Regions from separate parts of the Vibrio sp. VB16 genome, predicted to be linked through region 1. Evidence: predicted binding sites of a transcription regulator. Region 1 holds the regulator's gene; each other region holds the start of a gene.
What was found. Region 1 encodes MetJ, which represses methionine synthesis genes. Its sites were predicted from a motif close to TTAGACNTNTANANGTCTAA; they were not measured.
Positions count from the first base shown of each region.

Region 2: a site for MetJ is predicted at 4,624-4,643, ahead of metN (methionine ABC transporter ATP-binding protein MetN). Genes of this name have one in related genera too.
Region 3: a site for MetJ is predicted at 4,811-4,830, ahead of metK (methionine adenosyltransferase). Genes of this name have one in related genera too.

Region 1 covers NZ_CP087590.1:3,379,768-3,390,412, forward strand. The annotation lists gene ppc (phosphoenolpyruvate carboxylase) at 1-1,927, shown strand, start outside; gene IUZ65_RS15400 (PadR family transcriptional regulator) at 2,322-2,861, shown strand; gene metF (methylenetetrahydrofolate reductase) at 2,939-3,826, opposite strand; gene IUZ65_RS15410 (bifunctional aspartate kinase/homoserine dehydrogenase II) at 4,096-6,501, opposite strand; gene IUZ65_RS15415 (O-succinylhomoserine (thiol)-lyase) at 6,502-7,668, opposite strand; gene metJ (met regulon transcriptional regulator MetJ) at 7,886-8,206, shown strand; gene IUZ65_RS15425 (malic enzyme-like NAD(P)-binding protein) at 8,367-9,626, opposite strand; gene rpmE (50S ribosomal protein L31) at 9,805-10,020, opposite strand; gene priA (primosomal protein N') at 10,340-10,645, shown strand, end outside.
Region 2 covers NZ_CP087590.1:2,802,634-2,813,278, forward strand. The annotation lists gene treC (alpha,alpha-phosphotrehalase) at 1-947, opposite strand, end outside; gene treB (PTS trehalose transporter subunit IIBC) at 1,004-2,428, opposite strand; gene treR (trehalose operon repressor TreR) at 2,665-3,612, opposite strand; gene IUZ65_RS12800 (MliC family protein) at 3,612-3,887, opposite strand; gene gmhB (D-glycero-beta-D-manno-heptose 1,7-bisphosphate 7-phosphatase) at 3,919-4,473, opposite strand; gene metN (methionine ABC transporter ATP-binding protein MetN) at 4,742-5,776, shown strand; gene IUZ65_RS12815 (methionine ABC transporter permease) at 5,766-6,443, shown strand; gene IUZ65_RS12820 (MetQ/NlpA family lipoprotein) at 6,475-7,284, shown strand; gene IUZ65_RS12825 (tripartite tricarboxylate transporter substrate binding protein) at 7,582-8,556, shown strand; gene IUZ65_RS12830 (tripartite tricarboxylate transporter TctB family protein) at 8,634-9,131, shown strand; gene IUZ65_RS12835 (tripartite tricarboxylate transporter permease) at 9,141-10,645, shown strand, end outside.
Region 3 covers NZ_CP087590.1:416,516-427,160, reverse strand. The annotation lists gene IUZ65_RS02105 (phosphoglycerate kinase) at 113-1,276, opposite strand; gene epd (erythrose-4-phosphate dehydrogenase) at 1,410-2,438, opposite strand; gene tkt (transketolase) at 2,555-4,564, opposite strand; gene metK (methionine adenosyltransferase) at 4,929-6,086, shown strand; gene IUZ65_RS02085 (DUF2189 domain-containing protein) at 6,387-7,181, shown strand; gene IUZ65_RS02080 (SprT family zinc-dependent metalloprotease) at 7,241-7,741, shown strand; gene rsmE (16S rRNA (uracil(1498)-N(3))-methyltransferase) at 7,860-8,591, shown strand; gene gshB (glutathione synthase) at 8,626-9,573, shown strand; gene IUZ65_RS02065 (YqgE/AlgH family protein) at 9,592-10,155, shown strand; gene ruvX (Holliday junction resolvase RuvX) at 10,217-10,645, shown strand, end outside.

The DNA of each region.
Region 1 (10,645 bases):
GCTCCCTATTGATGCTCGTCCGGTTCATTTTTCTTCTTGGATGGGTGGCGATAGAGATGGAAATCCATTCGTTACCCATGAGATTACTCATGAGGTTCTATATCTATCACGCTGGAAGGCGGCCGACCTCTATCTAGCGGACATCATTGAGCTCGTCAGTGAGCTTTCAATGATCGAATGCACAAATGAATTAAGGCAATTAGCTGGCGACGCACATGAACCTTACCGTGCTGTACTTAAACAGATAAGAACACTGCTCACAGGCACGCTCGAAGTACTGGATGCGAAAGTAAATAGAACGGAAGTTCCTAACAAAGCCATATTAGAGAATGTAAGCCAATTATGGGATCCTCTCTACGCCTGCTACCAATCATTACATCAATGTGGAATGGGCGTCATAGCTGACGGTGCATTGTTAGATACCCTTCGTCGAGTTAAAGCGTTTGGCGTCCATCTTGTACGCTTAGATATTCGCCAAGAGAGTACTCGTCATTCAGACGTACTATCTGAACTTACCCGTTATTTAGGTATAGGCGATTATGACCATTGGAATGAACAAGATAGAATTTCTTTTTTAGTCAATGAATTAAGTTCAAAACGTCCACTTTTACCTCGTAACTGGCAGCCCTCTGAGCAGGTACAAGAGGTTTTAGACACCTGTAGGATAATTGCGAGTCAGTCTCGCGAAGCTTTCGGTTCTTATGTTATTTCAATGGCACGGACCGCATCGGATGTGTTAGCCGTTCATTTACTGCTTCAAGAGTCTGGCTGTCAGTTCCGTATGGACGTATGCCCACTATTTGAAACACTCGATGACTTGAATAATTCAGAAGCCGTCATCAAACAGTTGCTCGAAATTGATTGGTATAGAGGCTTTATCCAAAACCACCAAATGGTCATGATTGGCTATTCTGACTCTGCTAAAGATGCGGGAGTTATGTCTGCGGGTTGGGCCCAATATAGTGCCATGGATGCTTTAGTACGTGTTTGTGATGAAGCCAACATCGAACTCACACTCTTCCATGGCCGCGGCGGCACCATTGGCCGAGGTGGCGCACCAGCGCATGCTGCGCTACTTTCTCAACCGCCGAAAAGTTTAAAGGGGGGGTTGCGTGTAACGGAACAAGGGGAAATGATCCGCTTTAAGCTTGGGTTACCGGATATCGCAGTAAACAGCTTTAACCGCTACGCCAGTGCGATTCTTGAGGCCAATCTTTTACCGCCTCCAAGCCCGAAGCAAGAGTGGCGCGACCTAATGGAAGTCTTGTCACAAGTATCCTGTGAAGCATACCGCTCCATCGTTCAGGGGGAGCCAGATTTCGTTCCTTACTTTAGAGCGGCGACCCCAGAACGAGAGTTGGGCAAGCTTCCTCTCGGATCGAGACCATCAAAAAGAAACCCTAACGGTGGAGTGGAAAGTCTAAGGGCTATTCCATGGATATTCTCATGGAGTCAAAATAGATTGGTTTTACCCGCTTGGTTGGGGGCTGGTGAATCGATACAGTACTCAATCGACAAAGGGCACCAGAACCTATTAGAGGAGATGTGTCGTGAATGGCCTTTCTTCTCTACCCGCCTTGGTATGTTAGAGATGGTGTACACCAAGACCAATATTGAAATTTCCCGATATTACGATCAAAGACTAGCAGACAAGTCACTTTGGCGAATAGGCGATCAATTGCGGGACCAGCTGCAAAAAGATATTAAGGCCGTTCTCAATGTTGAGAACAACGAAAACTTGATGCAAAGCGACCCGTGGGGATTGGAGTCTATCCGATTGCGTAACGTCTATGTTTTACCTATGAATATTCTTCAGGCTGAGCTTCTATACCGAACTCGCCAATCAGATCAACCCTCTGTAGAACTAGAAGAAGCATTGATGGTGACAATAGCAGGTATTGCTGCTGGCATGCGCAACACAGGGTAGAACAAAAAACCACAAACAGGACAGTGTGGCTAAATTATTCAGCACACTGTTCTGTTTGCAATTCAATTCGAGAGGTTTATCATCCTTTTGAGACAATTTGCCCTTTTTTTTTATTTTAACAACAAAATTTAGTGGTATGCTTACGCCCCGTTGTGCCTCAAAGATCGACTATACTCATAACAGGCATAATAATATGGAATCAAACTCCGCAAGTATCTAGGTGGAATTCGGCTGAAGATAGGGAATGACGAACAAACATAGATTTGTCGTTATTCTGAACTGCTAATAAGCAGATCTGTCGTTATTCTGAACTGCAAAATAATTAGTGTCACAAAAAGCACGGAAGCAGTTCAAGTTGTGAGTTATTTGTATTACTAATTATTGGATTTAAGATATGTCATTACCACACGTAATCCTTACCGTTTTAAGCACTCGCGATGCTACCGGATATGATATAACCAAAGAATTTTCATATAGCATTGGCTATTTTTGGAAAGCGAGTCATCAACAAGTTTATCGAGAGCTCAATAAAATGGCTCAAAATGAACTCGTCACCTGTGTTTTGCATCCTCAGGATGGGAAGCCAGATAGAAAAATTTACTCCATTGCCGAAACTGGGCGCCGTGCACTCGGTGAATGGTTTGAACAACCAACAGCACAGGCAACAATAAGAGATGAGTTCAGCGCTAAGTTAATGGCTTGCGCAATCCAACCTACTGCTCCTTTCAGAGAACAAGTATCTATACTTATTGGTGAGTCTAAACAGCTAGTCAGTCATTACAAAGAGATTGAAGCGACTTATTATGGTGACCCAACCAAGCTAGACAAGCACGCTAAATTAGAACGCCTTACTTTAAGACGTAACCTCTTAATACGTGAAGCTTGGATTGATTGGGCGGAAGAAGTGGTTGCTGAATTAAAATCCATGGACTAAAACGACTTCGTTCTAGTCTTTGATTCTAAATAAAAAGGGCTGATGTGAACACATTGACCCTTTTTATTTATTACGGCTTATCTTGTTGGTCTTACACCTAATGTATGGCACAACGCAAACGTCATCTCAGCACGATTTAGAGTATAGAAATGAAAATCCTTCACGCCTTCTCTGCTTAAAATTCTCACCATATCAATAGCTTGACTCGCACCAACCAGTTGGCGAGTTGTTGGATCGTCTTCTAAGCCGCTAAATTGCTGTGCCATCCATCCCGGTACTTTCACGTTATTCATTGCGGCAAAACGAGAGGCTTGCGTAAAGTTAGAAACGGGCAGTATTCCCGGTATTATCTCAGCGTCAATCCCCGCACTCACACAACGATCTCTGAACCTTAGGTAGCTTTCAACATCAAAGAAAAATTGGGTTATTGCACGATTAGCACCTGCATCCACCTTTCTTTTTAAATTAAGTAAGTCGGACTGGGCACTTTTTGCTTCTGGGTGAACCTCTGGAAACGCCGCCACTGAGATATCAAAATCATGTCGTGACTTGAGCAGAGTAACCAAGTCCGATGCATACATATTTGGTACACCACCACCAGCCGGAATATCACCACGCAACGCGACGATATTGCGTATACCATTTGCCCAATAGTCATCCGCAATATCTATAAGCTCATCACGACTTGCGTCGATGCAGGTTAAATGTGGCGCAGCCACCAAGCCTGTCTGATCTTTAATTTCTTTGATAATAGAATGGGTACGGTCACGTTCACCAGAGTTTGCCCCGTAGGTAACCGACACAAATTTAGGTTGAAGTGTTTTTAAACGGTGCACAGAGTTCCACAACGTTTCTTCCATTTTTTCGCTACTTGGCGGAAAAAATTCAAAAGAGACATTAATATCACCAAGCTCCGCGATATTCTGATTTAAGGCATCTAGATGACTAGCGTGTGAATAACTCATAGTTCTCTCTCATTCGGGCTGATCGAATTTGTATTTCCGTTTTGACGTTTAGACGTCTATATGTCTGTAGAATGTAATGAAATGGGATTAATGTCAACATGATGTTCATGAAATTTTTTCATGATATTGGTGAGAGATATTCAAGGGGAATGTAGGAGGGACTAAGGTTAGTTAACATGAATTCGACTCTGGAGATAGATCGATATACCCATGGCAACGACAAGTAAAACTACCACTGCCCCTTTAAAAGCAGTGGCTAGCGTTTACATTTAAAACAGGTTTGATAATCGATTAATATCCGATTGGATCGCGCCGGCGGTTACTTCTCTGCCCGCTCCTGGTCCTCTAATCACCAACGGATTGTCCTTATACCAAGCACTTTCTATCGCAAAGATATTGTCACAGGGAAGCAAGTTAGCCAAAGCATGCTCTTTATTTAGCGCCTCAATGCCTACGGTTGCTTTACCCCCTTTCTGTAAACGAGCCACATAACGCAGTACTCTATCTTCACGCTGTGCTTTTTCTAGACGTTCAGCTAGCTGTTCACTTAGCAACTGACCTTGATCGAAAAACTGATCGATGGACAAATCTTTCAACTCGTCCGGAACAAGAGACGCCACTTTTACGCTCTCTGGTTCAATCGTCAACCCTGATTCACGCGCCAAAATAATGAGTTTCCGCATTACATCTGAACCGTCTAAATCGCAACGAGGATCAGGTTCCGTTAACCCTTGTTGCCAAGCCAATTCAACCAACTCGCTAAATGGAATAGACCCATCAAATTGTTGGAAAAGCCACGATAAAGTACCTGAAAATATTCCAGAGAATGCTGTGATTTCATCGCCACTTTCGCGCAAATCACGAACCGTATGATTGATCGGTAACCCTGCACCCACGGTTGCATTATATAGCCAATGACGCCCTGTTTTTGCAAATGCATCCTGTACTTTATGGTAAAACTCACTTGAAGCAGAACCCGCAACTTTATTGGCAGAAATTAGGTGTAAGCCTTTTTCAGCAATAGTGGGGTATTTCATTGATACCACCTCACTCGCCGTCACGTCGAGTACGATTACCTCATCATACTCTTGTTGGTGACTGAGTTGCTCTAGCCATTCATTACCATCACTTTCTACTGCTTCATCTTCATAACGACTAAGTACACTCGAGGCCTCAATACCAGCCATATTCATCCAATATGTCTGGCTACCCACTACACCTATTAATTCAAAACTCATACCTCGACGTTTTTCTATTTCGCCTTTCTGCTTAGCGAATAGTTCTAGCCAACTAGAACCGATATTGCCTTTACCACATAAAACCAAACCAACTCGCTTTTGTGCCTGAAAGAGTTGAGTGTGGATTCCCTGTACTAAAACAGAGGTATTAGATGTACGTAAAACGGCCGCTAAACTCAAACCTGATTCCGCTTCACACATAAATTCGACTGGTGCATTTTTTAGCTGCTGATAAAAGCCATGACTATGAATTGGGTTTTTCGTTACACCAGCACCAACAGCGGCGACCATTGAATAACCTTCTTTAAGCCGAATATCTGCCTCCGTTGCCGAGTCATGTAGATAACTAAGGGCACCGGATGCGACTTCTGCTGTGTAGGCAAGAAGCAGCTCGCCTTGATCCGCTTGAACTTCATAAGCCAACGGTTGTAATTGAGCTCGTTGGAGTCTTTGTAGCACTTCTTCTTTGGCTCTTTCAAATTCATGTGCGTGGCTAAATATCAGCTCAATAAGCAAAACTTCATCAAGAGAGGTTACTATCTTCGCCCCTCTACCTGAAGCCAACACTCTTTCGATTCTGGTTGAGCCGGCTTCTGGTTGATAGCTGCACCGAAGCTCTAATTCCATCGCACTTTGAGCCACGGGTTGCAGTGTTCTACTATGTAACACAGGTGCTGCCAACCTAGCTAGCTCACTGGCCTCATCTAAGCGTAGAAGAGGCAATAAACAAGCATCATTAACCTTTCGAGGATCGGCACTATAGACACCACAGACATCGCTCCAAATGGTCACTCGATGAACTTCCGCTAATGCACCAATAACCGTCGCAGAGTAATCAGAACCATTTCGGCCAAGCAAAACCGTATCCCCTTGACGATTCTTGGCCATAAAACCGGTAATGACTAATCGGTGTTGAGAATGCTGTGCCAATACTTCTTTCAATAATGGCCATGAGCTCGAACGATCAACCTCTGGTTGCGTGCCAATGTCCGCTCTCAAAAAGTCACGTGAATCGATAGCGACTGCCGCCATTTTTGCTTGACACAAGAGTTGTGAAAGCAACCTTGAAGACCAAACTTCCCCAAGCCCAAGAACCTGAGCTTCTTGCTCTATTGTTAATGGGCTTTGTAAATCAGCTAGGGCAGTAAAATCGGTATGAAGATGGTCCAACATTTTATTGGGTTCATCAATTAACTGTTGTATCAAATCTGACTGAAATCGACGCAATTCCGTTAGTATTTCATGTGCCGTTCGTCCATCTTTATTTAAAGCACTCAACCAATGGATGAGTTGATTGGTCGTGTCTCCAGCCGCAGAAACAACAATTAAATCTTCACTTTGAGAGTACTCGGCAAGAATATTTCTTACTCGTTTATAACACTCTGGATTGGCTAAGCTGCTTCCACCAAATTTATGAAGTTGACGTGTAGCGGTCATTTAAGCTGTCTCCTGAACTTTTTTAAATGCATTATCAAGATCTTCGATAAGGTCTTCACTATCTTCTAGCCCAACCGATAGCCTTAACAGTGTTTGTGCTATCCCTGCCTCTTTTAAGGCCTCTTCACCCATTGCTCGATGTGTCATTGAGGCAGGATGACAGATTAAGCTTTCTACGCCACCAAGTGACTCAGCTAATGAAAAGAGAGATAAAGCGCCAACAAACTCTTCAAGCTTATCCATCGGGCCATTAAAATCAAAACTCAACATAGAACCAAAACCAGATTGCTGCTTTTTCGCAATTTCGTGGCCCGGGTGATCTGGCAGACTTGGGTGATATATAGTGCCAACAAGATCTTGTTTTGAGAGAAAAGCTAAGATCTCACGAGAACTCTCTTCATGGATCCTCATTCGAGCGCCTAAGGTTCTTATGCCGCGTAACGTCATGTAACTATCAAACGGCGTTCCCGTCGCCCCAATACAATTCCCCCACCAGGCAAGCTCTTCGGCATGCTCTTCTGTCTTGGTAACGATAACCCCACCAATCACGTCCGAATGACCATTAATATATTTGGTTGTAGAGTGAATCACAAAATCCGCACCCAGATCTATAGGCTTTTGGTATATAGGTGTCATGAAGGTATTATCAACCGCGACCAGCGCACCAACAGTGTGCGCTTTCTCGCACGTTTCTTGAATATCAACCACTCTAACCAATGGATTAGATGGTGTTTCTAGTAGCACCAACTTAGGTTTTTTGGCTAATGCTTCATCCAGTGCGCTTAGATCGGACTGATCAATAAATAAAACGTTAAAGTCCCCTTTTTGAGCCCGAGTATTAAAAAGTCGATAGGTACCGCCATAACAATCATTCGGTGCAATAATAAGGTCATTAGGCCCAATAAAAGTAGAAACCCAAAGGTTTAGCGCTGACGTTCCGCAATTAGTGACTACCGCACCCTTTCCCGACTCTAGATCGGAAAGGGTTTGCTCTAACATGCCCCGATTTGGATTTCCTGAACGGGTATAATCATATTTAGGCACATCACCAAAACTTGGAAAGCTATAATTGGTCGACAAGTAAATTGGAGGCACAACGGCATGAAACTGAGAGTCAGATTCAATGCCCGTTCGAACGGCGATAGTGGCGGGTTTCTTTTGTTTCATGTGCTGGCTTTCCTTTGCGATCAATTCAGTTTTCATTTTTCTTTATCCGCTAACTATAACTGAATCTTGAACGTTAGAATTAATAACAAGACACTTTACTGTTAGTTTTTTAAGACGTCAATAGCTCTAGACGTCTATATGTCTTTGCTTATGGCAGTAAATCCCGCTAGAATTCTATCCCATAATTGTTTTATGACTATTTTGACAAAGGTGAGCAATGGCTGATTGGAATGGCGAATACATAAGTCCATACGCAGAACATGGAAAAAAGAGTGAGCAAGTTAAGAAGATCACCGTTTCCATCCCTCTGAAAGTTTTGAAAATTTTGACTGATGAACGAACTCGTCGTCAGATTAATAACCTACGACACGCAACGAATAGCGAACTGCTTTGCGAAGCATTCTTGCACGCTTATACAGGTCAACCATTACCAACAGATGAAGATTTGAGAAAAGATCGTCCTGATGATATTCCAACTGAAGTTAAAAAATTAATGACAGAAATGGGAATTGAATTTGAAGCGTTTGACGAAGAATAATTAATCGGTTGGGGGGAAATACTTCACCCAATTGAATTATTTACACAAGCGTGATTATTTTTCTATTTACTTAATACCCATAAACCCGTCATTCCTGATATCACAGGAATGACGGGTTTATGGGTTAAAAACGATCAATATGTTCTATTTTGAATCTCTTTTAGCACATGTAGTTCTCTGGTAGTTCAATTCTTGCAACACCAGACTCTACTGCTGCTACCGCGACGGCTTTGGCAACACGTGGAAGCAAGCGTGGGTCCATTGGCTTTGGTATAATATACTCTTTACTGAACTCAAGTTTACTTACCCCAGCAGCCTTCAATACACCTTCCGGTACCGGCTCTTTAGTCAATTGACGAATCGCTTCAACGGCGGCCAATTTCATCTCTATGTTTATTTCACTTGCACGCACATCTAACGCACCACGGAAAATAAATGGAAAGCAGATAACATTGTTTACTTGGTTTGGATAGTCTGAACGACCGGTACCCATAATTAAGTCATTTCTGACTTGGTGAGCAATCTCGGGTTTAATTTCAGGATCTGGATTTGAACAAGCAAAGACAACGGGTTTATCAGCCATCAATTTCAATGCTTCAGCTGGTAACAAATCTGGCCCTGATACACCTAAGAACAGATCAGCGCCTTCTATAACATCCTCCAACGTACGTTTGTCTGTATTGTTAGCGAACATTTTTTTATATTCATTTAGATCTTCACGACGAGTATGGATAACGCCTTTGCGATCCAACATGTAGATTTTCTCACGCTGAGCACCACATTTAATCAAAAGTTCCATACATGCTGTAGCGGCCGCACCAGCACCAAGACAGACGATGGTTGATTCCTCAAGCGTTTTGCCTTGAAGCTCTATAGCATTAAGCATACCTGCTGCTGTAACAATTGCTGTGCCATGTTGATCATCATGGAACACAGGTACATCACAACGCTCGATAAGTTGACGTTCAATCTCAAAGCAATCAGGGGCTTTAATATCTTCCAAATTGATGCCACCAAAGGTATCCGCGATGGCTGCAACTGTATTTACAAACTCTTCAGTAGTCCGATGTTTTACTTCAATATCGATGGCATCTAAATTAGCAAACCGTTTGAAAAGCAGGGCCTTACCTTCCATCACTGGTTTTGACGCCATTGGACCTAAGTTACCTAAACCTAAGATAGCAGTACCATTAGATATGACAGCAACCGTATTACCCTTTGCCGTGTACTTGTAAACGTTATCAACATTCTGTGCGATCTCCCGCACTGGCTCGGCAACGCCGGGGCTATACGCCAGCGCTAGATCTTCAGCAGAATCTGCAGGTTTAGTGAGTGCTACCGCCGTCTTACCTGGAGTCGGGTAAGCGTGATAATTAAGTGCTTGTTGACGAAAGTCATCTTGTTGGTTGTCTTCGGACATCAGATTTATTTCCAGTTGTAATTGGCAGGGGAGGTTTTTAGTATTCAGATAGATAGTAAATGATCACGACAAAACTTCCTACATAGAAAAAGGTTTAAGTCATAAAGTTTATTTTTATTGTGAGATCAAAAAAAGGACGCATAAGCGTCCTTTTTTATTCGGAATTACAACATAGCAATTACTTGCTAGATAGTGCACCGAAACGTTTGTTGAAGCGATCTACACGTCCGCCAGTATCAACGTTACGTTGCTTACCAGTGTAGAACGGGTGACATTTGTCACATACGTCTAGGTGGATAGATTCTTTTGCAAGAGTTGAGTTAAACTCAAAAGAATTACCGCAAGAACAAGTTGCGCTAACTGCTTTGTATTCTGGGTGGATACCTGTTTTCATGGGAAAACCTCATTATAGGCCGTGTCGCCATTCGATTCTAAGCCGAACACCACACGTATTTACACAAATTGGCATAAATTGATATACCGTCAAGGCGCAGTATATTAATGAAACAAGACATTGGAATCAACTCATTTGAATCTTTTTTCAACAAATTCTTCTTTTCGCGCCTAAATGACTCACTCTGCGCACATATTGTGTCTACCACCTCCCCCTAGTGATATGACACTTTCGTTCCAGTCAATGAGCATCTCTCGTAATTACATTGCGCATCAACTACACTATCCCCTCGTTTCATTAAGCTGACTACTCATCAATAATGCGTCCAACCATTGCTCAAATTGCCCTACCAGTGCCGCTAGACAAGAGGTTTGATTATCTCATTCAAGCTCATCAATTTCCGGTTATCGGTGGTCGTGTATCCGTTTCATTTGGTAGACAAACGCTTGTTGGAATAGTTACTGCTATGGTTCATCAGTCCGACTTCCCAATAAATCAGCTAAAAAGCATCAAGCAAGTATTGGATGTCGAACCTATTTGGCCAGATAATCTTTACACACTTCTTAATTGGTGCAGTCAGTTCTACCAATACCCTTTGGGCGAAACTCTTAGTAATGCGCTACCA
Region 2 (10,645 bases), 580 kb from region 1:
TTCCCGTTCAACCCGCTCTGCCAATGACTAAATATCTGTTTTAATTCTATAAAATCAAATGGTTTTTTAGTCCATTTATCACCATTGTTATAGTCAACTTTCAAATGATGGAAGTTAAACACCATAGACAATTCTTTCTTATCTAAGGAAGAGTACTGTTGGCAGTGTTCCAGATTGGTCGATGACATTTCTCCCACGGTTACACTGCCGTATTTCTGAAAAACATCGCGGCTGATCTCTTGAAGGTACTCGTGAACCTTGGGTCCATCGGTATAAAATCGACGCCCATCACCAGCATAATCATTAGGAAAATCTTGTTGTTTAGATATCAGGTTAATGACATCTAAACGGAATCCATCAATGCCCTTTTCTGCCCAAAAACTGATTACATCTTTAACTTCTTGACGAACTTTGGGGTTCTCCCAATTCAAATCCGCTTGTTCTTTAGCAAATAGGTGCAGATAATATTGATCTGTTTTCTGGTCTAACTCCCACGCATTGCCTCCAAACTTGGATTGCCAATTAGTTGGCGGTTGTCCTTCTATCGGGTCTTTCCAGATATAGTAATCTCGATACTCACTCTCTATATTACCAAGTGCAGCTTGAAACCACTTATGCTCTGTTGACGTATGATTTACGACAATATCCATGATTATGCGAATACCTTTTTGATGTGCTATAGCAAGCAATTCATCAAAATCAGCCATGGTTCCAAATTCTGGGTTGATAGCGTAATAGTCTGAAATATCATAGCCATTATCTATCATTGGAGACTGATAAACTGGCGTCAACCAAATAGCATCAACGCCCAAAAGTTTAAGGTAATCAAGTTTACTCGTTATACCTTTAATATCCCCAGTACCTTTTGATCCACTATCACAAAAGCTTTTAGGATAGATTTGATAAATTGCTGCGGTACGCCACCACTCTGCCGTATTCATAATCATCTCTCTAATTTATCTTTACAAAAATGGAGTGGCCAATCTGACCACCCCAAAAGGGCTTATGCACTTGCGACTTCTAATTCGCCTTTTAACTGTGCTCTTTTGTAGAAAAATAGAGTCAATGTTATAGGTAGTAAGATAGCAACCAACATGGCAATTGCGTATATCGTCCAGTATTGAGGTTGAATAGAAAGGATACCGGGTAAGCCACCAACACCTATCCCGTTAGCCATGACACCAGCACTACCACAAATTGCCGCTGCAACCGCCGACCCAACCATCGCACTCAGCATTGGGAATTTATACTTTAGATTGATGCCGTACATTGCCGGTTCTGTTACGCCCAAATAGGCAGAGATTGCCGCAGGCACAGATATATCACGTTCGCCATTTTTACGGCTGATAATGATGATACCGACGACCGCAGAAGCTTGTGCGATGTTAGAAAGTGCGATAAGTGGCCAAATCGGTGTTCCACCAAGCTCTTGCATCAATTGCAGGTCAACGGCGTTAGTCGTATGGTGAACACCCGTAATAACAAGTGGCGCATACAAGAAGCCGAATACCATAGCACCAAGTATTGCGAAATCGCCCGTCATTGCGACTTTCGCAGCAAACGCGACACCATTACCGATAACGCGGCCAAAAGGGCCAATTAGGGCATGTGCAAGTACTACCGAAAGAATAATCGACACAAACGGTACGACAACAAGATACAAATACGATGGGACAATTCGCTTAAGGTTCGTTTCAATGAAAGCCAGTGCCACACCCGCAAGCATCGCTGGGATAACCTGAGCTTGATAGCCTACTTTTTCGATAACAAACAACCCAAAGTCCCATACTTCTGGCGCCGCTTTACCTATCATGTAAGCATTCATCAGTTGCGGCGACACTAAGGTAACACCAAGTGTAATACCAAGTATCGGTGTCCCACCTAGCTTCTTAACCGTGGACCAACAAACCCCAACAGGGAGGAAGAAAAATATCGCTTCACCGATCAACCATAGGAACGAATGTACCGTCGCCCAAAACTGACTAATCTGCGTAAGGGTTTGGCCATCAAACATCTTGATGTCGCCAATGACATTCCTGAAACCTAAGATCAAACCACCAGTGATAATAGCGGGTAGCAGAGGCACGAAAATTTCGGCTAAATGGGAGATGCCTCTCTCTAAGATATTCATATTTTGACGAGCAGCCACTTTTGCTTCATCTTTTGACGAGGACGACTGGCCCGTCATTTCAATTAGTATTTTATATACCTCATCAACTTCCGTTCCGATAACGACTTGAAATTGACCGGCATTGGTAAAACAGCCTTTGACTATTTTTAAGGTTTCTAGACCTTTAACATCTGCGATTTCAGTATCTTGCAATACAAAACGTAAACGCGTTAGACAGTGACTGACACTGGCAATATTATCTCCACCGCCTACTAACTCTATAAGACGTGCAATATCTTCTCTTGCAATATTACTCATTATTCTCACCCTTTTATAACTTATTAAAGTCTATACCAAACCCCAAAAAATTAACGCTTATCATCACAGACATTGAGGTTGAAAAACAAAACAAACAATTAATGGGAACATTCCCACTAACGGAAAGTATAATGCACGATTATGTGTAAATATAAAATGGGAACAGTCCCATTAATTGAGCAAGGTCACATCTGATCTTATTTATATCAATATAAACAAGACGTTAGATATTCAATCTAATTAATTGGGATTTGAGTGATATGTTTTTCCGTTTTATCCCCTAAAAGCTGGGATATCAGCATGTTAGCGGCATAACAGCCCGCTTCTTCATAGCCAGGGTCAACGCTGAACGTGTTAGGAAAAAGAAAGGAAAGTAGTTGATTGCCACCCACACCAGTCACCATCACTTCATCTCGTGAAAGCTCTTGTAATCTTTTAATCACACCTAGAGCTAAGGAGTCACTGGCGCAAGCAATCGCTTGAGTTTTTTCATTTAAAATTGAATCGACCTGTTGATAAGCACTTTCGTGACTCAATTGACCGGTGCTATAACAAGGCGTAGTGCCGTTCTTTTTACACCAATCTAAATAGGCATTTAGACGAGTCTCACCGGTTGATTTATCGCTTATATCGACACCGATATAAGCCACTTCCGATAAAGAATGGTTCTTTATATGCTCCAGTGCTTTTATAATCACACCCGCGTTATCGTAATCGACCGACGAGATACCTTCCACATCCATGGCAATGACGACGATTTTGCTTTTCCATTCAACCAGACGAGAAATATCACAGCCAGTAAAACCAAAAAGGATAACACCATCAACATTTCGCTTTTTGAGTACGTTTAGATGGTCGTTGGTTTTATCTTTATCAAACTGACTCTCCATGATAACCACATCGTATCCGGCACTATAAAGTGTATCGAGGATACTACTGACGGCGCTATTTTCGGAAGGAGAATCTAGACGAGAGATAATAACACCAACAACCTTCTGGCTACCTCCGCGCATAGACTGCGCTGATTTCGACGGTACATAACCAGACTCTGCAATTATTTTCTCTACCCGTTCACGGGTATCCGGCTTCACTTTAGGGTCATTGGTTAATACACGAGAAACCGTTGACTTACCAACACCAGAAAGTTTTGCAATATCATGAATAGTCAATTTTTTTGTTGGCATCAATTCATTACCTGATCGCAATTTACAACCGTATCCGAACTAAGTGTCAACATGGCTCGGGTTCCCTTTAGCCAAAGCAACAATTCACGGTCCGTGTTTTGATATTTGCTTCCCGAAGCCGCTGGAATTTGTTTTAGTGCGATACGTTTATGCGCCATGACTATTTCTGCTGTATTTTCGTCTATAGTTGACACCGTAAACTGCGTTCCGTTATTGCAAACATAGAACGGTTCTATGGTCGAACTGCATCCAACCAACACCATAATTATTGACATAAAAAGCCACTTTATATTCACACTAAAACCTTTATATCTGTTCAAGGTATGCTGGTACGTCTTTAATACTGTTAAGTACCGTCGAGGCAATAGATGCTCCCTTGTCTGTCACTGGCTTGCCGGTCCTGACTAATATTTTAGTGCCAACACCAGCCGCTTCCGCGGCCATCATGTCCTCCGCTTTATCACCGACCATAACCGAATTCTTCATGTCAATCTTTAAGAAATCACGCGCAGAAAGAAACATGCCAGGCTTGGGTTTACGGCAATCACAGTCTTGTTTATATTCACCAATACCATGCTCTGGGTGGTGCATGCAGTAATAGATCCCATCGAACTCAACACCGTTATCGACAAAGTTCCAATCCATCCACTCAGTTAATGAGAGAAACCTATCTTCGCTAAACAACCCGCGGGCAACACCGGATTGGTTCGTGACCAAAACCAAAAGATACCCCATCTGTTGTAATTTATTTGTCGCTTCAAAGACGCCGTCGATGAATTCAAAATCATGTTCATCATGAACGTACCCATGATCGACATTAATCACACCATCTCGGTCTAAAAACACAGCAGGTTTAGCCAAAGCGTTATCCTCATTAGATATTTAGATCGAAATTATTGCACGCTTTACAACGCTAATCACCATTTATCCTCAAACAACAAGGTTTGTTTAATGTCGTTTTATCGCGTTTAGAACGCCGTAACATCCAAATAACACGCTCCAAATGGAGCTACAGACGTCTAGACGTAAAAATATCTATTGACATAAAAACGTGATAGCCCTAGCATAATCTACAGTTTAGAAAGTTAACCAATACTTTATTCTAATTATCCTGATTAGGTTTTATTACATGATTAAAATCAGCAACGTTAACAAGGTGTTCTATCAAGGCGAAAAAGAAATTCACGCCTTAAAAGAGATAAACCTAACCGTTCCACAAGGCCACATATTTGGTGTTATAGGTTCCTCCGGTGCAGGAAAAAGCACACTTATCCGTTGTGTAAACATGTTAGAAGCCCCTACACAGGGTAACGTTGTCGTCGACGGAGTCGATTTGACTCAGTTATCTAAATCAGAGTTAAGCGAAGCTCGTCGCAATATTGGTATGATATTTCAACACTTTAACTTGCTTTCTTCTCGCACTGTTTTTAATAATATTGCCTTGCCTCTAGAGCTTGCAGGCATAAACAAGGAGAAAATAGACACCAAAGTTTCCGAGTTATTATCTTTGGTGGGGCTAGAGGATAAACGAGACACTTATCCGGCCAACCTAAGTGGTGGTCAAAAACAACGTGTCGCCATTGCAAGAGCGTTAGCGTCTGACCCTAAAGTCTTGCTATGTGACGAAGCCACCAGTGCATTAGACCCGGCAACTACACAATCAATCCTTGAATTGCTGAAAGAGATCAACCGTAAACTGAACATAACTATTCTACTCATTACTCACGAAATGGATGTTGTTAAAGGCATATGTCATCAAGTCGCCATCATAGGAGACGGTGAACTTGTCGAAAAAGGCACGGTTGGTGAAATTTTTGCTCACCCGAAAACAGAACTCGCGCACAGTTTTATTCGCTCTACGTTAGACCTCTCTATTCCAGAGGACTACCAATCTAGGCTACAACCAGATCGTATTGACGGAACGCATCCGCTCGTCAGGCTTGAATTTACTGGAGAGACAGTAGATGCCCCCGTTATGAGCCAGATCTCTCGTCAGTTTAATATCGATGTGAGCATCTTAAGTTCCGACCTAGATTACGCAGGCGGTGTTAAGTTCGGAATGATGGTCGCAGAGTTGTTTGGCTCAGAAGAAGATGACAATGCAGCGATCAAATTTTTAGAAGAACACAAAGTTAAAGTAGAGGTGCTTGGTTATGTCCTTTGATTCTATTACTCAATGGTTAAGCTTTAATAGTGGCCTATTATTGGGCGCCACAGGTGAAACGCTTTATATGGTTGCCGTTTCTGGTTTGGTCGGATTTGCAGTAGGTATTCCGCTAGGTGTTATCTTACACATCACCAAAAAAGGTGGCCTTGCAGAAAACACCAAATTGAATGGTGGCTTAGGTGCCGTTGTGAACATTGGCCGCTCAGTACCATTTCTGGTCCTAATGGTCGCTATCATCCCAGTAACAAAACTTTTAGTTGGTACGTTTATCGGTACAACAGCCGCAATCGTCCCTCTTACCATCGGTGCCATCCCCTTTGTTGCCCGTCTAATTGAAGGCGCATTGCTTGAAGTCCCGGGTGGCCTTGTAGAGGCGGCACAATCTATGGGAGCAACGCCTTTCCAAATCATTACCAAGGTACTGCTTCCTGAGGCTCTGCCTACCATAATCAATGCCGTCACTATCACTTTAGTCACACTAGTAAGCTACTCAGCCATGGCAGGTACCGTTGGTGGTGGAGGTCTAGGTGACGTCGCCATTCGATACGGCTTTCATCGATATGATGTTGTCATCATGGCGGTCACCGTGGTGATGTTGATAGTACTGGTTCAAATAATTCAATCGATAGGCGATACATTCGTCCGTCGTGTTGACCACAGATAATAATAATCACAACAAACTAAGGAGAGGTAACATGAAATTTAGTCTTAAAAATTTGCTCATAACAGCGACAGCGGCATCAACTCTAATATTGGCAGGCTGCGGTGACAAAGAAGTGGATAGCAACAAAATAAAAATCGGTGTAATGGCAGGAGCAGAAGCTCAAGTGGCTGAAGTAGCGGCAAAAGTAGCAAAAGAGAAGTACAACTTAGATGTTGAACTTGTCACGTTCACTGACTACGTCACGCCTAACGCAGCACTTGATGATGGTTCTGTAGATATCAATGCCTTCCAGCACAAGCCCTATCTTGATCAACAGATTGCTGACCGTGGCTACAAGCTTGCTATCGCAGGTAACTCGTTTGTTTACCCTATTGCGGGTTACTCTAAGCAGGTTACATCCGTTGACCAAATTGCTGATGGCTCACGTATCGCAGTCCCTAACGACCCAACTAACTTAGGTCGTTCATTACTACTTCTTGAGCAACAAGGGTTGCTTAAACTACGCGCCGATACTGGCCTTTCTGGCACCATTCGCGATATCGTAGAGAACCCTAAAAACATCACCATCGTAGAGCTAGACGCAGCACAACTTCCTCGTTCTCTTGACGATGTTGCACTATCAATCATTAACACGACCTATGCGAGCAGCATCAATCTAACACCAGAGAAAGATGGCATATTCGTAGAAGACAAAAAGTCTCCATACGTAAACCTGATTGTGGCACGTACTGACAATGTCGAGTCAGAAAAAGTACAAAATTTCGTAAAAGCCTACCAAACAGATGAGGTCTATAAAGCCGCATCTGAGATCTTTAAAGGTGGTGTCGTTAAGGGCTGGTAATAACCCGAACAACGTAAAGGTGTCACGCAGAAATGCCGGATTTATCCGGCATTTTTTATGGCTAATTTTTCAACATACTTCGCTTTAACTTCAGACCCGCTACATTGCCAATCGACAAAAGCGTAGAGCACAACGTTCTCTGTTTTTCTTCATGAACAGTATGAACAATATCTACTTAATGGACTTTATCTTCATTATTTTACCTATATTGCCACCCCTTTAACAAATGATTAACATTTGAGTAATCTGATGGGATAGACACGATGCTATCTCTAAAAACACATAAGGAGCGTGACCATGTATCAGTCTTATAAAACAACGATAACCCTGGCGATTGCCGCTACAACCTTCTCATTGAGTGCTTATTCTGCCGATATGGAAAAAATACATTTTCTCATTCCCGGTGGAGCTGGTGGAGGCTGGGATATGACCGCTCGTGGTACCGGAGATGTATTAATAAAATCGGATATCATCGACAGTGCTTCCTTTCAAAATATGTCTGGGGGCGGCGGCGGTAAAGCTATTGCGCATCTAATTGAAACTGCAGACCGACAACAAGATACCTTAATGGTGAACTCAACCCCTATTGTGGTTCGTTCTTTAACCGGTATTTTTCCACAATCTTTTCGTGATTTAACCCCAGTTGCCGCTACCATCGCAGACTATGGTGCCATTGTGACAAGCTCAGATTCAAAATATGCCACATGGGAAGATGTGGTTGCCGATTTTAAGGCGGACCCTCGAAGTGTAAAAATAGCCGGAGGCTCAGCACGCGGCAGTATGGATCATCTCGTCGTAGCCGCAGCGTTTAAAGGTGAAGGGTTTGACCCGAAATCCGTTCGTTACATTGCTTATGACGCAGGTGGCAAAGCAATGGCCGCACTCCTTTCTGGTGAAACTGAATTACTTTCTACTGGGCTGGGTGAAGTCCTTGAAATGTCTAAATCAGGTCAAGTAACCGTGTTAGCGGTCACAGCACCGAAACGCTTAGAAGCCGCACCAAACATTCCAACGCTAATGGAATACGGCAACAACACTGTTTTTGCCAACTGGCGTGGATTTTTCGCAGCACCGGGAATAAGCAAAGAAAAAGTGCAGGAATGGAATGCCGTACTATCGAAGATGTATACCACCGATGAGTGGACCATAGTAAGAGATCGTAATGGCTGGATTGATAACTACAAAGCCTCTGATGATTTTTTCAAGTTTCTCGAAGAACAAGAAAAACAAACCGGCGCACTTATGACTGAACTTGGCTTTCTAAACAAGTAAATCAGACAAGGCCATAGTCTCCTATGGCCTGATTATTTATCATTTCCTTCTGTTTTAATGGATAATTTTGGAGCGTTATGGCCAATAACAACTCGATACGGTTTAACGGATCAAGCGTACTATCTGGAGATCGAATAAGCGCGATAATTTTTTTGATTGTCTGTCTATGTTATGGATATCAATCATCGCTCATTCCCTTTTTTCCCGGTGACGAATACGAACCTTTCACGGCTCGAACTCTGCCGACTATTTTGACTGTGGTTGGTATTGTTTTGTCGCTGTTGTTGCTAGTTTCGACTTCATCCGACAAAGAGAAAACCGACATTACGCAATTTCATTGGCGGTTATTAGGGTCGTTTTTACTGCTCATGGCGCTGTATGGTGTGGGGTTAACCTATCTTGGATTTGTATTAGCGACGGGCTTTTTTTTAATGATCGGATTCTACTTGCTAGGAGAACGTAATAAAAAAATATTGTTTGGTGCCTCTTTTCCTTTTGTCATCCTTTTTTATTTAATGTTGACCCAAGGATTAGATATCTATCTAGAACCGGGCATTATTTTTACAATCTGGTAGGAGGTTATTATGTTAGACGGAATTTTACAGGGCCTATCCACCGCTATATTACCAATGAATATCTTCATGGTATTTGTCGGTTGTTTTGTTGGTACTTTCATTGGTATGTTGCCTGGCCTAGGGCCAATTTCAGCCATCGCACTCATGATCCCAATCACCTATGGGCTTGAACCCTCTTCTGGATTGATCCTTATGGCTGGTGTCTACTACGGCGCGGTTTTCGGAGGCTCAACCTCATCAATTCTTATCAATGCCCCTGGTTGTTCCTCTACCGTTGTTACTGCTTTTGATGGCTACCCGATGGCACAAAAAGGTCAGGCTGGAAAGGCGTTGGCATTAGCGGCATACTCTTCATTTACTGGTGGTACTCTTTCAGCCATCATGCTACTGGTCGCCGCCCCAGCGTTAGCTAAGGTCTCGTTAAGCTTTCAGTCACCAGACTATTTTGCTTTAATGCTAGTGGGCCTCTCTGCCGTAGCCGCATTTGCCGGAAAAGGACAGGTAATTAAGGCATGGATGATGACTATTCTTGGATTAATGCTTTCTACCGTTGGTATTGATAAAGGCGTCGGCGTTGAGCGCTTTACCTTTGGTTTAACTGATCTAATGGATGGGTTCAGCTTTTTATTGCTGGCGATGGCCACCTTTGCCCTTGGCGAAACCTTGATGGGGATACTAAAGCCAGAAAAAGAGAATCACCCTAAAGAACAGGAAAAAATGGTCGACATTGGTAGCATGAAAGTGACCAAGGAAGAGTTCAAAGATGTTGCGCCTGTTGCTATTCGTTCTTCTATTCTTGGGTTTTTCGTTGGTGTACTTCCCGGCGCGGGTGCCACCATTGCAGCCTTTCTAGCTTATGGTCTAGAACGAAACCTAGCACCAAAAGAAAAACAAAATGAATTTGGTAAAGGCAGCCTACGAGGCCTTGTTGCACCCGAATCCGCCAACAATGCCGCATCTAGTGGGTCGTTTGTACCATTGCTAACCCTTGGTATTCCTGGATCCGGCACCACGGCGATTATGCTTGGGGCGTTAATTGCTTACGGAATTCAGCCTGGACCTCGCTTATTTGTAGAGCATCCTGAAATATTCTGGTCTGTCATCATTTCGATGTACATCGGAAATATTGTCTTGATCATTTTGAATCTGCCGCTGATTCCCTATATTTCTAAACTTCTCGCGGTACCGCGAACCGTTCTATTGCCTATGATTCTTTTTTTCTCAATCACTGGTGTGTATCTCGTCTCGTTTAATACGATGGATGTCTTCATCATGTTGATTATTGCGATGGCAGCGATTGCATTGAGGCTCGCCAACTTTCCTTTAGCGCCTTTGTTGCTAGGTTTTATTCTCGGAGGAATGATGGAAGAGAACCTAAGAAGAACGTTGATGATAAGTGATGGGGAGTTAAGTTTTCTGTGGGAGCGCCCGATTACCTTAGCGTTCACGATTATTGCGGTGATTGTTGTCATGGGTCCAGTTATTTTATCCCTCATGACGTCTCTCTTTTATCG
Region 3 (10,645 bases), 670 kb from region 1:
TAAATTCTTAAAAATTTGCAATCGTTTGCTCATAACGCGCAGGCATTCTAACAATAAATAGCCAGCATCAGCAAACACAAAGGCGAGAGTATATTCCCGCCTCCATAAATCATTATGCTTTAGCACGTTCTTCTAGCATTGCTACAGCAGGAAGTACTTTGCCTTCAACAAACTCAAGGAATGCACCGCCACCTGTTGAGATGTAAGAAACATCTGCTTTAATACCGAATTTGTCGATAGCCGCAAGAGTATCACCACCACCAGCGACAGAGAAACCTTCTGAATCAGCAATGGCTTTAGAGATGCCAGCGGTGCCTGCTTCAAAGTTTTTGAATTCAAATACACCAACAGGGCCATTCCAAAGAATGGTTTTAGCGTTGCTGATAATTTCAGCAAGAACCGCAGTAGATTCTGGGCCAAGGTCAAAAATCATGTCGTCATCTTGAACCTCAGAAACATGCTTGATTACCGCTTCCGCATTTTCATCAAATGCTTTTGCACAAGCAACATCAGTTGCTACAGGGATTGCACATTCTTTCATCAATATCTTAGCGGTTTCAACTAGGTCTGCCTCGTATAAAGACTTACCTACATTGTGACCTTCAGCTGCGATAAATGTATTCGCAATACCACCACCAACAACAAGCTGGTCGGCAATTTTAGAGAGTGACTTAAGAACGGTTAGTTTAGTTGAAACCTTAGAACCACCAACAATAGCAACAAGAGGACGCGCTGGATTGTCCATCGCTTTGCCTAGTGCTTCAAGTTCTGCAGCAAGAAGAGGGCCTGCACAAGCAATTGGTGCGTTAGTTCCAACACCGTGAGTTGAAGCTTGAGCTCGGTGAGCAGTACCAAACGCATCCATTACAAATACATCACAAAGCGCCGCATACTTCTTAGAAAGCGCTTCTTCATTCTTCTTTTCGCCTTTATTAAAGCGAACGTTTTCAAGAACAACAAGCTCACCCGTGTTTAGTTCTAGACCGTTTAAGTAATCTTTTGCAAGTTTTACTTCACAATCAAGTGCATCATTTAAATAGTTAACTACAGGTGCTAGAGAGAACTCTTCAGCATATTCGCCTTCTGTAGGACGACCTAAATGTGAAGTAACCATTACTTTGGCGCCAGCTTCTAGGCACATCTTGATAGTAGGAAGTGATGCTAGAATACGTGCATCAGAAGTTACTTTACCGTTTTTTACTGGCACGTTTAGATCAGCACGAATAAATACACGTTTACCTGCTAGATCCAGGTCAGTCATCTTGATTACAGACATTGTTTGTCCTCTCGATTTATAAATTTAAGAAAGTTTATTTAGCTCGGCATATACCAAGCATAGAAATTCTTTAACTGCTATGTCATGTGGGGGTAGATTTCATTTATTTCAATGGGCAAATAAATTATTTAAGCTACTTTTTACATGACAGCATTGCAATAGTTGTGTCTAGCATTCTATTGGCGAAACCCCATTCGTTGTCACACCAAACTAGCATTTTCACTAGACGACCATCACTCACTCTAGTTTGCGAACCATCCACGATTGCACTGTGTGAATCGTGATTGAAGTCGATCGAAACTAAAGGCTTCTCAGTATAGTCAACAATGTGACGTAATGTACACTGAGATGCCTCTATGATGGTTTGATTTACGTCATTAACTTTCACTTTTGTGTTAATTGTGACGCTTAAATCCATTGCCGTCACATTTACAGTGGGCACTCGCACCGAAATTGCTTCAAATTTGTTGGAAAATTTCGGAAATATTCTTTCGATTCCTTTATGAAGTTTCGTATCCACAGGAATAATTGACTGACTAGCAGAGCGAGACCTTCTCAGATCCGGATGATAAGCATCAATAACTTGTTGATCATTCATCGATGAATGAATTGTCGTGATGGTGCCAGAGTCGATTCCAAATGCATCATCTAATACCTTGATTATCGGTACGATACAGTTAGTTGTACAGGATCCATTTGACACAATATTATGCTTATCCAGAAGTGTTTTATGGTTAACACCATAGATGATGGTATTGTCTAGATCGTTTGCTCCTGGATGAGAAAACAGTACCTTTTTTGAGCCCGCAGCAATATGTTTAAGCCCATCGTCTCTATTTCCATATACACCCGTGCAGTCTAAAACAACATCAACTTGCAGATCTCTCCACGGCAGTAGCTCAATATCCGCTAAATGAAGAATTCTAACCGAATCGAACTCACCATTCTGATGATGGATAAAAAGGTGTTCTTGGTCGTTAGATACTTTTTTACCAAAACGTCCATGGCTAGTGTCGTATTGAAGAAGATGCGCCATCGCATCCGGTTGTGCCAACTCATTTACGGCAACAACTTGAATCTGGTTATTTTTACCACTTTCATAAAGCGCACGCAGCACATTACGACCTATCCGGCCGAAGCCATTAATTGCTATTCTTAGCATCGACTGAAATCTCATCCTTTTTGTTTGAACAAGGATAATACTGGATATAGAGATAAATCGCATGCAGAAAAAAACCGAGCAATCTGCTCGGTTTTATTTCGCGATGGCTCGTACGGTTACGCGAGCACTTCATTCGCGGCTTTAACCACGTTCTCGACAGTAAAGCCGAACATCTTGAAGAGTTCACCCGCTGGAGCCGACTCACCAAAGGTGGTCATTCCGATAATACGACCGTCAAAACCAACGTACTTGTACCAGAAATCAGCAATACCCGCTTCAACAGCAACACGGGCTCTTACGTCAGCAGGTAGAACGGCTTCACGGTAAGCGGCGTCTTGCTTATCAAATACATCCGTTGCAGGCATAGAGACAACGCGTACCTTTTTGCCTTCGGCTGTCAGTTGCGCGGCGGCTGCAACGACAAGCTCAATTTCTGAGCCAGTGGCAATAAGGATAAGCTCAGGCTTACCATCACAATCCTTCAATATGTAGCCACCCTTAGCAATGTCAGCAACTTGAGACGCGTCGCGCTCTTGCTGTGCTAGGTTTTGGCGAGAGAAGATAAGCGATGTTGGGCCGTCTTTACGCTCAATAGCGAATTTCCAAGCCACGGCGGATTCAACTTGGTCACAAGGGCGCCATGTGCTCATGTTTGGTGTCAAACGTAGAGAAGAAACCTGCTCAACCGGTTGGTGCGTTGGCCCATCTTCACCCAAACCAATGGAGTCATGCGTATAAACCTGGATATTCTGCACTTTCATCAGTGCAGCCATGCGTAAGGCATTACGTGCGTATTCCATAAACATCAGGAAGGTCGCGCCGTAAGGAACAAAACCACCGTGAAGGGCTAAGCCATTCATGATAGCCGTCATACCGAATTCACGCACACCGTAATGGATGTAGTTACCCGATGCATCTTCCGGTGTGATTGACTTAGAGCCAGACCACATGGTGAGGTTTGAAGGCGCAAGGTCAGCCGAGCCACCCATAAATTCAGGTAGCATCGCACCAAACGCTTCTAATGCATTTTGAGACGCTTTGCGTGAAGCGATATTCGCTGGGTTAGCTTGAAGGTCTGCAATGATTTGAGACGTTTTTGCTTCCCATTCTGCTGGTAGCTCACCGTTTACGCGGCGTTTGAATTCTGCTGCAAGCTCTGGATATGCTGCTTCATAAGCTGCAAATTTCTCGTTCCACGTTGCTTCCTTAGCTGCGCCTGCTTCTTTTGCAGACCATTGCGCATAGATTTCCGATGGAATTTCAAAAGGACCGTGCTCCCAGCCTAACGCTTTACGTGTTGCAACAATTTCGTCTGCGCCTAGTGGTGCGCCGTGACAGTCGTGAGTACCTGATTTGTTAGGAGAACCAAAACCGATCACTGTTTTAGTACAGATAAGAGTAGGTTTACCCGTTTCTGCTTTCGCCGCTTCAATCGCTGCATTGATAGCCGCTGCATCGTGACCATCTACCGCAGGGATAACATGCCAGCCGTACGCTTCAAAACGTTTCGGTGTGTCGTCTGTAAACCAACCGTCTACTTCGCCATCGATTGAGATGCCATTGTCATCCCAAAATGCAACAAGCTTACCAAGGCCTAAAGTACCCGCAAGAGAACACGCCTCGTGAGAGATACCTTCCATCAAACAGCCATCGCCCATAAACACATAAGTGTTGTGGTCAACAACGTCGTGACCTTCTTGGTTAAACTGAGCGGCCAATGCTTTTTCAGCTAATGCCATACCCACGGCGTTAGTGATACCCTGACCAAGAGGACCCGTCGTGGTTTCAATGCCTGGTGCATAGCCATATTCTGGGTGACCTGGTGTTTTCGAGTGTAGCTGACGGAAGTTTTTCAAGTCGTCAATAGAAAGCTCGTAACCTGAAAGGTGAAGCAGAGAGTAAATCAGCATAGAGCCGTGGCCGTTAGACAATATAAAACGATCTCGGTCAGCCCACTCTGGGTTTTGTGGGTTATGGTTTAGGTGACCACGCCAAAGTACTTCGGCGATATCAGCCATACCCATAGGTGCGCCAGGGTGACCTGAGTTGGCTTTTTGAACACCGTCCATGCTAAGGGCACGGATTGCATTTGCTAGCTCTTGCTGAGAAGGTAGTTGAGAAGGCATGTCTGCTCCTGAGTAGATACACGAATTCATTGATTAAGGTGAACGCTAGTTAACCTAAACACAGTTAATTAATAGCGGCGCTATATTCTCTCAGAGCGAAATTAGGACTGCAATCGATTTCCTCGCCAATTATTAGCGAATATCTAACACTTTTTGATGAAAGTCATCTCATCTACTTAAATTTGTATTCACGTACTCTATGATCCAGTTCAAAAAAAACTTGTATTTCTAGCTTCAAATACTAAAATAGACGTCTAGATGTAAAAACGCCTACTCAAGCGTATTTTTTGCACAATTCATTTTCTTATTTTTTAGAGGTGCTACATGGCATCTTTTTTAACGTTTTAATACGGAGCTGTCTACTATGGCTAAACATCTATTTACTTCTGAATCTGTTTCAGAAGGCCATCCAGATAAAATCGCAGACCAAATTTCAGATGCTGTTCTTGATGCCATCCTTGAGCAAGATCCTAAAGCACGTGTTGCTTGTGAAACCTATGTAAAAACTGGCATGGTCATGGTTGGTGGTGAAGTAACCACATCTGCATGGGTAGATATTGAAGAGATCACTCGTCAGACCGTTCGTGAAATTGGCTACGTTCATTCAGATATGGGTTTCGATGCGGACTCTTGTGCAGTACTGAATACCATCGGTAAGCAATCTCCAGACATCAACCAAGGCGTTGATAAAGCGGATCCAAAAGAGCAAGGTGCTGGCGACCAAGGCATCATGTTTGGTTATGCAACAAACGAAACCGCAGTATTAATGCCTGCACCTATTACCTATTCTCATCTACTTGTTCAAAAACAAGCAGAGGTTCGTAAAAATGGGACGCTAGATTGGCTGCGCCCAGATGCTAAAAGTCAGGTCACTTTCCAATACGATCAAGGCAAGATTGTAGGTATTGATGCCGTTGTTCTTTCAACTCAACACAGCGATACTATTTCTACACCGGATCTGCGCGAAGCAGTGATGGAAGAGATTATCAAGCCAGTACTTCCTTCTGAATGGCTAAGTAAAGAGACTAGCTTCTTTATTAATCCAACGGGTCGTTTTGTTATTGGCGGCCCAATGGGTGACTGTGGTCTTACTGGTCGTAAGATTATTGTGGATACTTATGGCGGTGCAGCTCGTCACGGTGGCGGAGCATTTTCTGGCAAAGATCCATCAAAGGTGGATCGCAGTGCAGCTTACGCCGCTCGTTATGTTGCTAAAAATATTGTTGCCGCTGGTTTTGCAGATCGCTGTGAGATTCAACTTTCTTATGCCATTGGTATTGCTGATCCAACATCGATTATGGTCGAGACATTCGGAACCGAAAAAGTGTCCCACGACGTCATCATCAAAGCCATTCGTCAGTTCTTCGATCTTCGTCCATATGGCCTACAAGAAATGCTCGACCTTCTTCAACCAATCTATAAGAAAACGGCAGCTTACGGCCACTTTGGCCGTGAAGAATTCCCTTGGGAAGCGACAGATAAAGTCGACGTTCTACGCGATTTTGCTGGGCTAAAGTATTAACGTTTATTCTGTTAAAAAAACGCTTAAAATATAACACGAAGCCCTCAATTATAGAGGGCTTCGTTATTTTTTCCCTAAAATTCATTCGTTTAACGCTTCACTTTCCTCTCCCCAAAATTGGACTAGACTTAACCTAGATGAAAATAATACTGAGTTGCAATCTCATTATCGAATGCACTTTTGTTATTACGTTTTCATCCCTTCAATTTTTGTAAATAGAGGTTCATCGTCGTTAGATTTAATGAACCTCTATTTGTTGGAATTGGTCATCAAGTTGTTAATCTCTTCTAGGGAGGCCACATGGCTACAATTGTGCCAGATAAACTACATAAAAAAGAATCTAAACAACATCATGTTCCTGATCATGACTACGCACGAACGATTGCTTGCAATAAGATCGATGCTTCCGCGCCCTTTCGTTGGGTGAGATTGGGTATTAAGGATTTTTTCCTACTACCAACCATCAGTTTTTTTTATGGGCTTTGCTTTATGGCCGCCGCGATCGCGGTAGTTCAATTAACTCAGTGGCAAGGATCACACCTTATTGTGTTACCTAGTCTTATCGTATTTATGCTAATAGGTCCATTTTTAGCGCTTGGACTGTATGACGCGAGTTGGCAGCGCGAGAAAGGTCATCAAGCTAATCTTCTTAAATCTATAAAAGCGATCAATAGAAACTCTACTTCTCAATGGGCATTCGCGGTATTGCTCACTGTTACTCTAATTTTTTGGATGAGAATTGCCGCTCTTGTGCATGTTTTTTACCCACAAGTTGAAAGCGCACCGTTAGCTGACTTCATTCCTTTTCTTCTTACTAACGCCGTTATCGGGTTAGTGGTTGCTGGGTTGATTTTCAGTATTTCTGCTTTCTCTATCCCGTTAATGATGGAAAGGCGTGTAGACATGATGACTGCCGTGTTTACAAGTTTCAATGCTGTAAAAGAAAACCTATCGGCAATGATTGTCTGGGCGATAATGATCTGTATTGGTACCCTAATTGGCTTTGCGACCTACGGCGTCGGAATGCTAGCGGTCATTCCAATACTTGGGTATGGTACATGGCATGCTTATCGCGAAACCATAGTAAGAAAATAGAATTCACCTTATAATCAGCGCCTCAGATAATACTGAGGCGTTTTTTTTAGGAGTTTTCTTTGGGCAATATAGAGCTTACTTATCAAGCAAAAAAAGCATTGTGTCATCATGTTGCCACTGCGAATCAATATTTTGGCCAATCATTTCCGATCCCTGATATCAACTTTAAACTTAGAGGAAAGGCCGCCGGAAAGGCTTATCTACAAGGCTGGGAAATTCGTCTTAATCCGATTCTTTTTAGTGAAAATAGAGAGCCGTTCTTGCAAGAAGTCATCCCACACGAATTAGCACATTTAATCACTTTCCAGCGATTTGGCCGTGTGAAGCCTCATGGGAAAGAGTGGAAGATGATGATGGAACGTGTATTTCTATTGCGTGCAAAAACCACACACAACTTTGAAATCACCTCGGTTCAAGGAAAGACATTTGAATATCAATGTCAATGCAACTGTTACCCACTCACTATTCGTCGCCATAACAAGGCACAAAATGGCAACGCACAATACAGCTGCAGAGAGTGCAAACAAAAACTCGTTTACACAGGCATTCAATTAACCTAGTCAGGTTATTAGAGCAAACTGGAATAACTTAGGATAAACAACCTAACGTAATACCCTTGTTTTTTCAGCAAAATGCATCCATGTTATCAACAGAAAATAAACCTCAGGACCACCAGCAATGCGCGTACCTAGAATTTACCATCCAGAAATCATAGACAATCTTGGCATTATCTCTTTAGGTGAAGATGCAGCTGGCCATGTTGGCCGCGTACTAAGAATGAAACCAGGCCAAGAGGTACTCTTATTTGACGGTACAGGCGCACAGTTTCCTGCAACCATTACAGAAGTCACGAAAAAGTCGGTTCTTGTAGAAGCCCTGGCAAGAGTGGAATGTAGTATTGAGTCACCGTTAGATATTCACCTAGGTCAGGTTGTCTCCCGTGGCGACAAGATGGAATTTACAATCCAGAAATCTGTCGAGCTCGGCGTTAATACAATCACTCCGCTAATTTCCGAAAGATGCGGTGTAAAATTGGATACCAAAAGGTTTGAAAAAAAACTTTATCAGTGGCAAAAAATAGCAATCGCAGCATGTGAACAGAGCGGAAGAAATTGTATTCCCACAATTAGACCTATCATGCAATTAGAAGAGTGGTGTGGAGAAGAAGACAATGCGCTTAAATTAAACCTTCATCCTAGGGCAAAATACTCTATCAACACACTACCTGAACCCATTAAAAAAGTTAGATTACTTATTGGTCCTGAAGGCGGCCTATCTGCAGAAGAGATCGCCATGACGGAATCATATAAATTTGAAGAAACGCTGTTAGGCCCGCGAGTATTAAGAACAGAAACGGCTGCACTAACGGCAATTACCGCATTACAGGTCCGCTTCGGTGATCTTGGCTAATCTGCCTTGGCGACCCTAAACAGAGGAGAACACAATGATTAAATTAGGCATAGTAATGGACCCAATTTCGTCCATTAATATTAAAAAAGATTCTAGCTTTGCCATGATGATTGAGGCACAGAAACGCGGCTACGAAATTCACTATATGGAGATGAACGATCTTCACCTAGAACAAGGTGTCGCGATTGCAGATACCAAAATAGTCACGTTAAAAGAAGATCCTAATTCATGGTTTGAATTCAGATCAGAGCAAACCATCGAACTTTCTGAATTAGATGCTGTTTTAATGCGTAAAGATCCCCCTTTTGATACCGAATATATCTATGCGACGTACATTTTAGAGCGCGCTGAAGAAAACGGTGCTTTAATTGTTAATAAGCCACAAAGCTTACGTGATTGTAATGAAAAACTGTTTACCGCTTGGTTCCCTGATCTCACACCAACGACAATAGTGACTCGTAAGTCCGATAAAATTAAAGCTTTTCAAGAAGAGCACGGCGATATTATTTTAAAACCATTAGATGGAATGGGTGGAGCGTCAATATTTCGTGTTAAGAAAGGCGATCCGAATGTCTCAGTCATTATCGAAACCCTAACCAATCATGGGCAAAATTATGCCATGGCTCAGACATTTGTTCCGGATATCAGTAATGGTGATAAACGCATTCTAGTGGTCGACGGTGAACCGATGCCATACTGTTTAGCTCGTATCCCAGCAGAAGGAGAGACCCGTGGTAACCTTGCTGCAGGAGGCCGAGGCGAAGCGAGACCATTGAGTGAAACGGACAGAAGAATAGCAATGGCTGTCGCTCCGACACTAAAAGAGAAAGGGTTAATATTTGTCGGTCTAGATGTTATCGGTGACAGATTGACGGAAATAAATGTCACCAGCCCAACGTGTATTAAAGAAATAGAAGCCGCATTCGATGTATCAATTACAGGCAAGTTGATGGATGCCATAGAGCGTCGAGTAAATAAATGATCGGGTAATGGAGTCTATATGAATTTAGCTAACCACTTTTTAGTTGCAATGCCTAACATGCGAGATCCGCTTTTTCATCGCTCAGTGATTTATATTTGCGAGCATAGTAAAGACGGTGCAATGGGGATTGTGGTCAATGCTCCTATCAACATTACAGTAGGCGGAATGTTGAAAAAAGTAGATGTAGACTCTGTTCACCCACAGATCCATAAAGAGAGCTTGGAAGCCTCAGTGCTTAACGGAGGCCCCGTATCGGAAGATCGAGGCTTCATTCTTCATGAACCGAAAGATCAATACCTTTCTAGTATTCAAATGACCGATCGCCTTAGTGTCACCACGTCCAAAGACATATTGAGCGTATTGGGGACAGAAGCAGAACCTAACAACTATATTGTTGCTCTTGGTTATTCCGGTTGGACAGCAGGACAGCTAGAAAATGAATTAGCGGAAAACTCCTGGTTAACCGTAGAGGCTGATCCAATGGTGATATTTGAAACTCCGGTACAAGAAAGATGGGAAAAAGCCGTGCAGATGTTAGGCGTTGAGCCAAGTCAGTTGTCGGCAGATACGGGACATGCTTAAACATCGGTTAAAAACCTGTCATTCAATAGAAGCAATACATTTCAATAACTAAGAGTACAAAATGAGTTCAAATTCTAAAACCATTATTGCTTTCGATTTTGGTACAAAAAGTATCGGTAGCGCCGTTGGGCAAGAGATAACGGGTACAGCAACACCATTAAAAGCGTTTAAGGCTAACGACGGCATTCCAAATTGGGGGGATATTGAAAAAATGCTTAAAGAGTGGCAACCCGATCTAATTGTTGTTGGTCTCCCTACTGATCTACACGGTAAAGAACTAGAAACCATATCCCCAAAAGCAAAGAAGTTCGCTAATCGACTACATGGACGGTTTGGTTTTGCTGTAAAACTGCATGATGAGCGTCTTTCAACAGCAGAAGCGAGAGCTGACCTATTCGAGATGGGTGGCTATAAAGCACTGAGTAAAGGTAATATTGACTGTCAATCAGCGGTAGTTATCCTGGAAAGTTGGTTTGAATCTCAGTGGCGC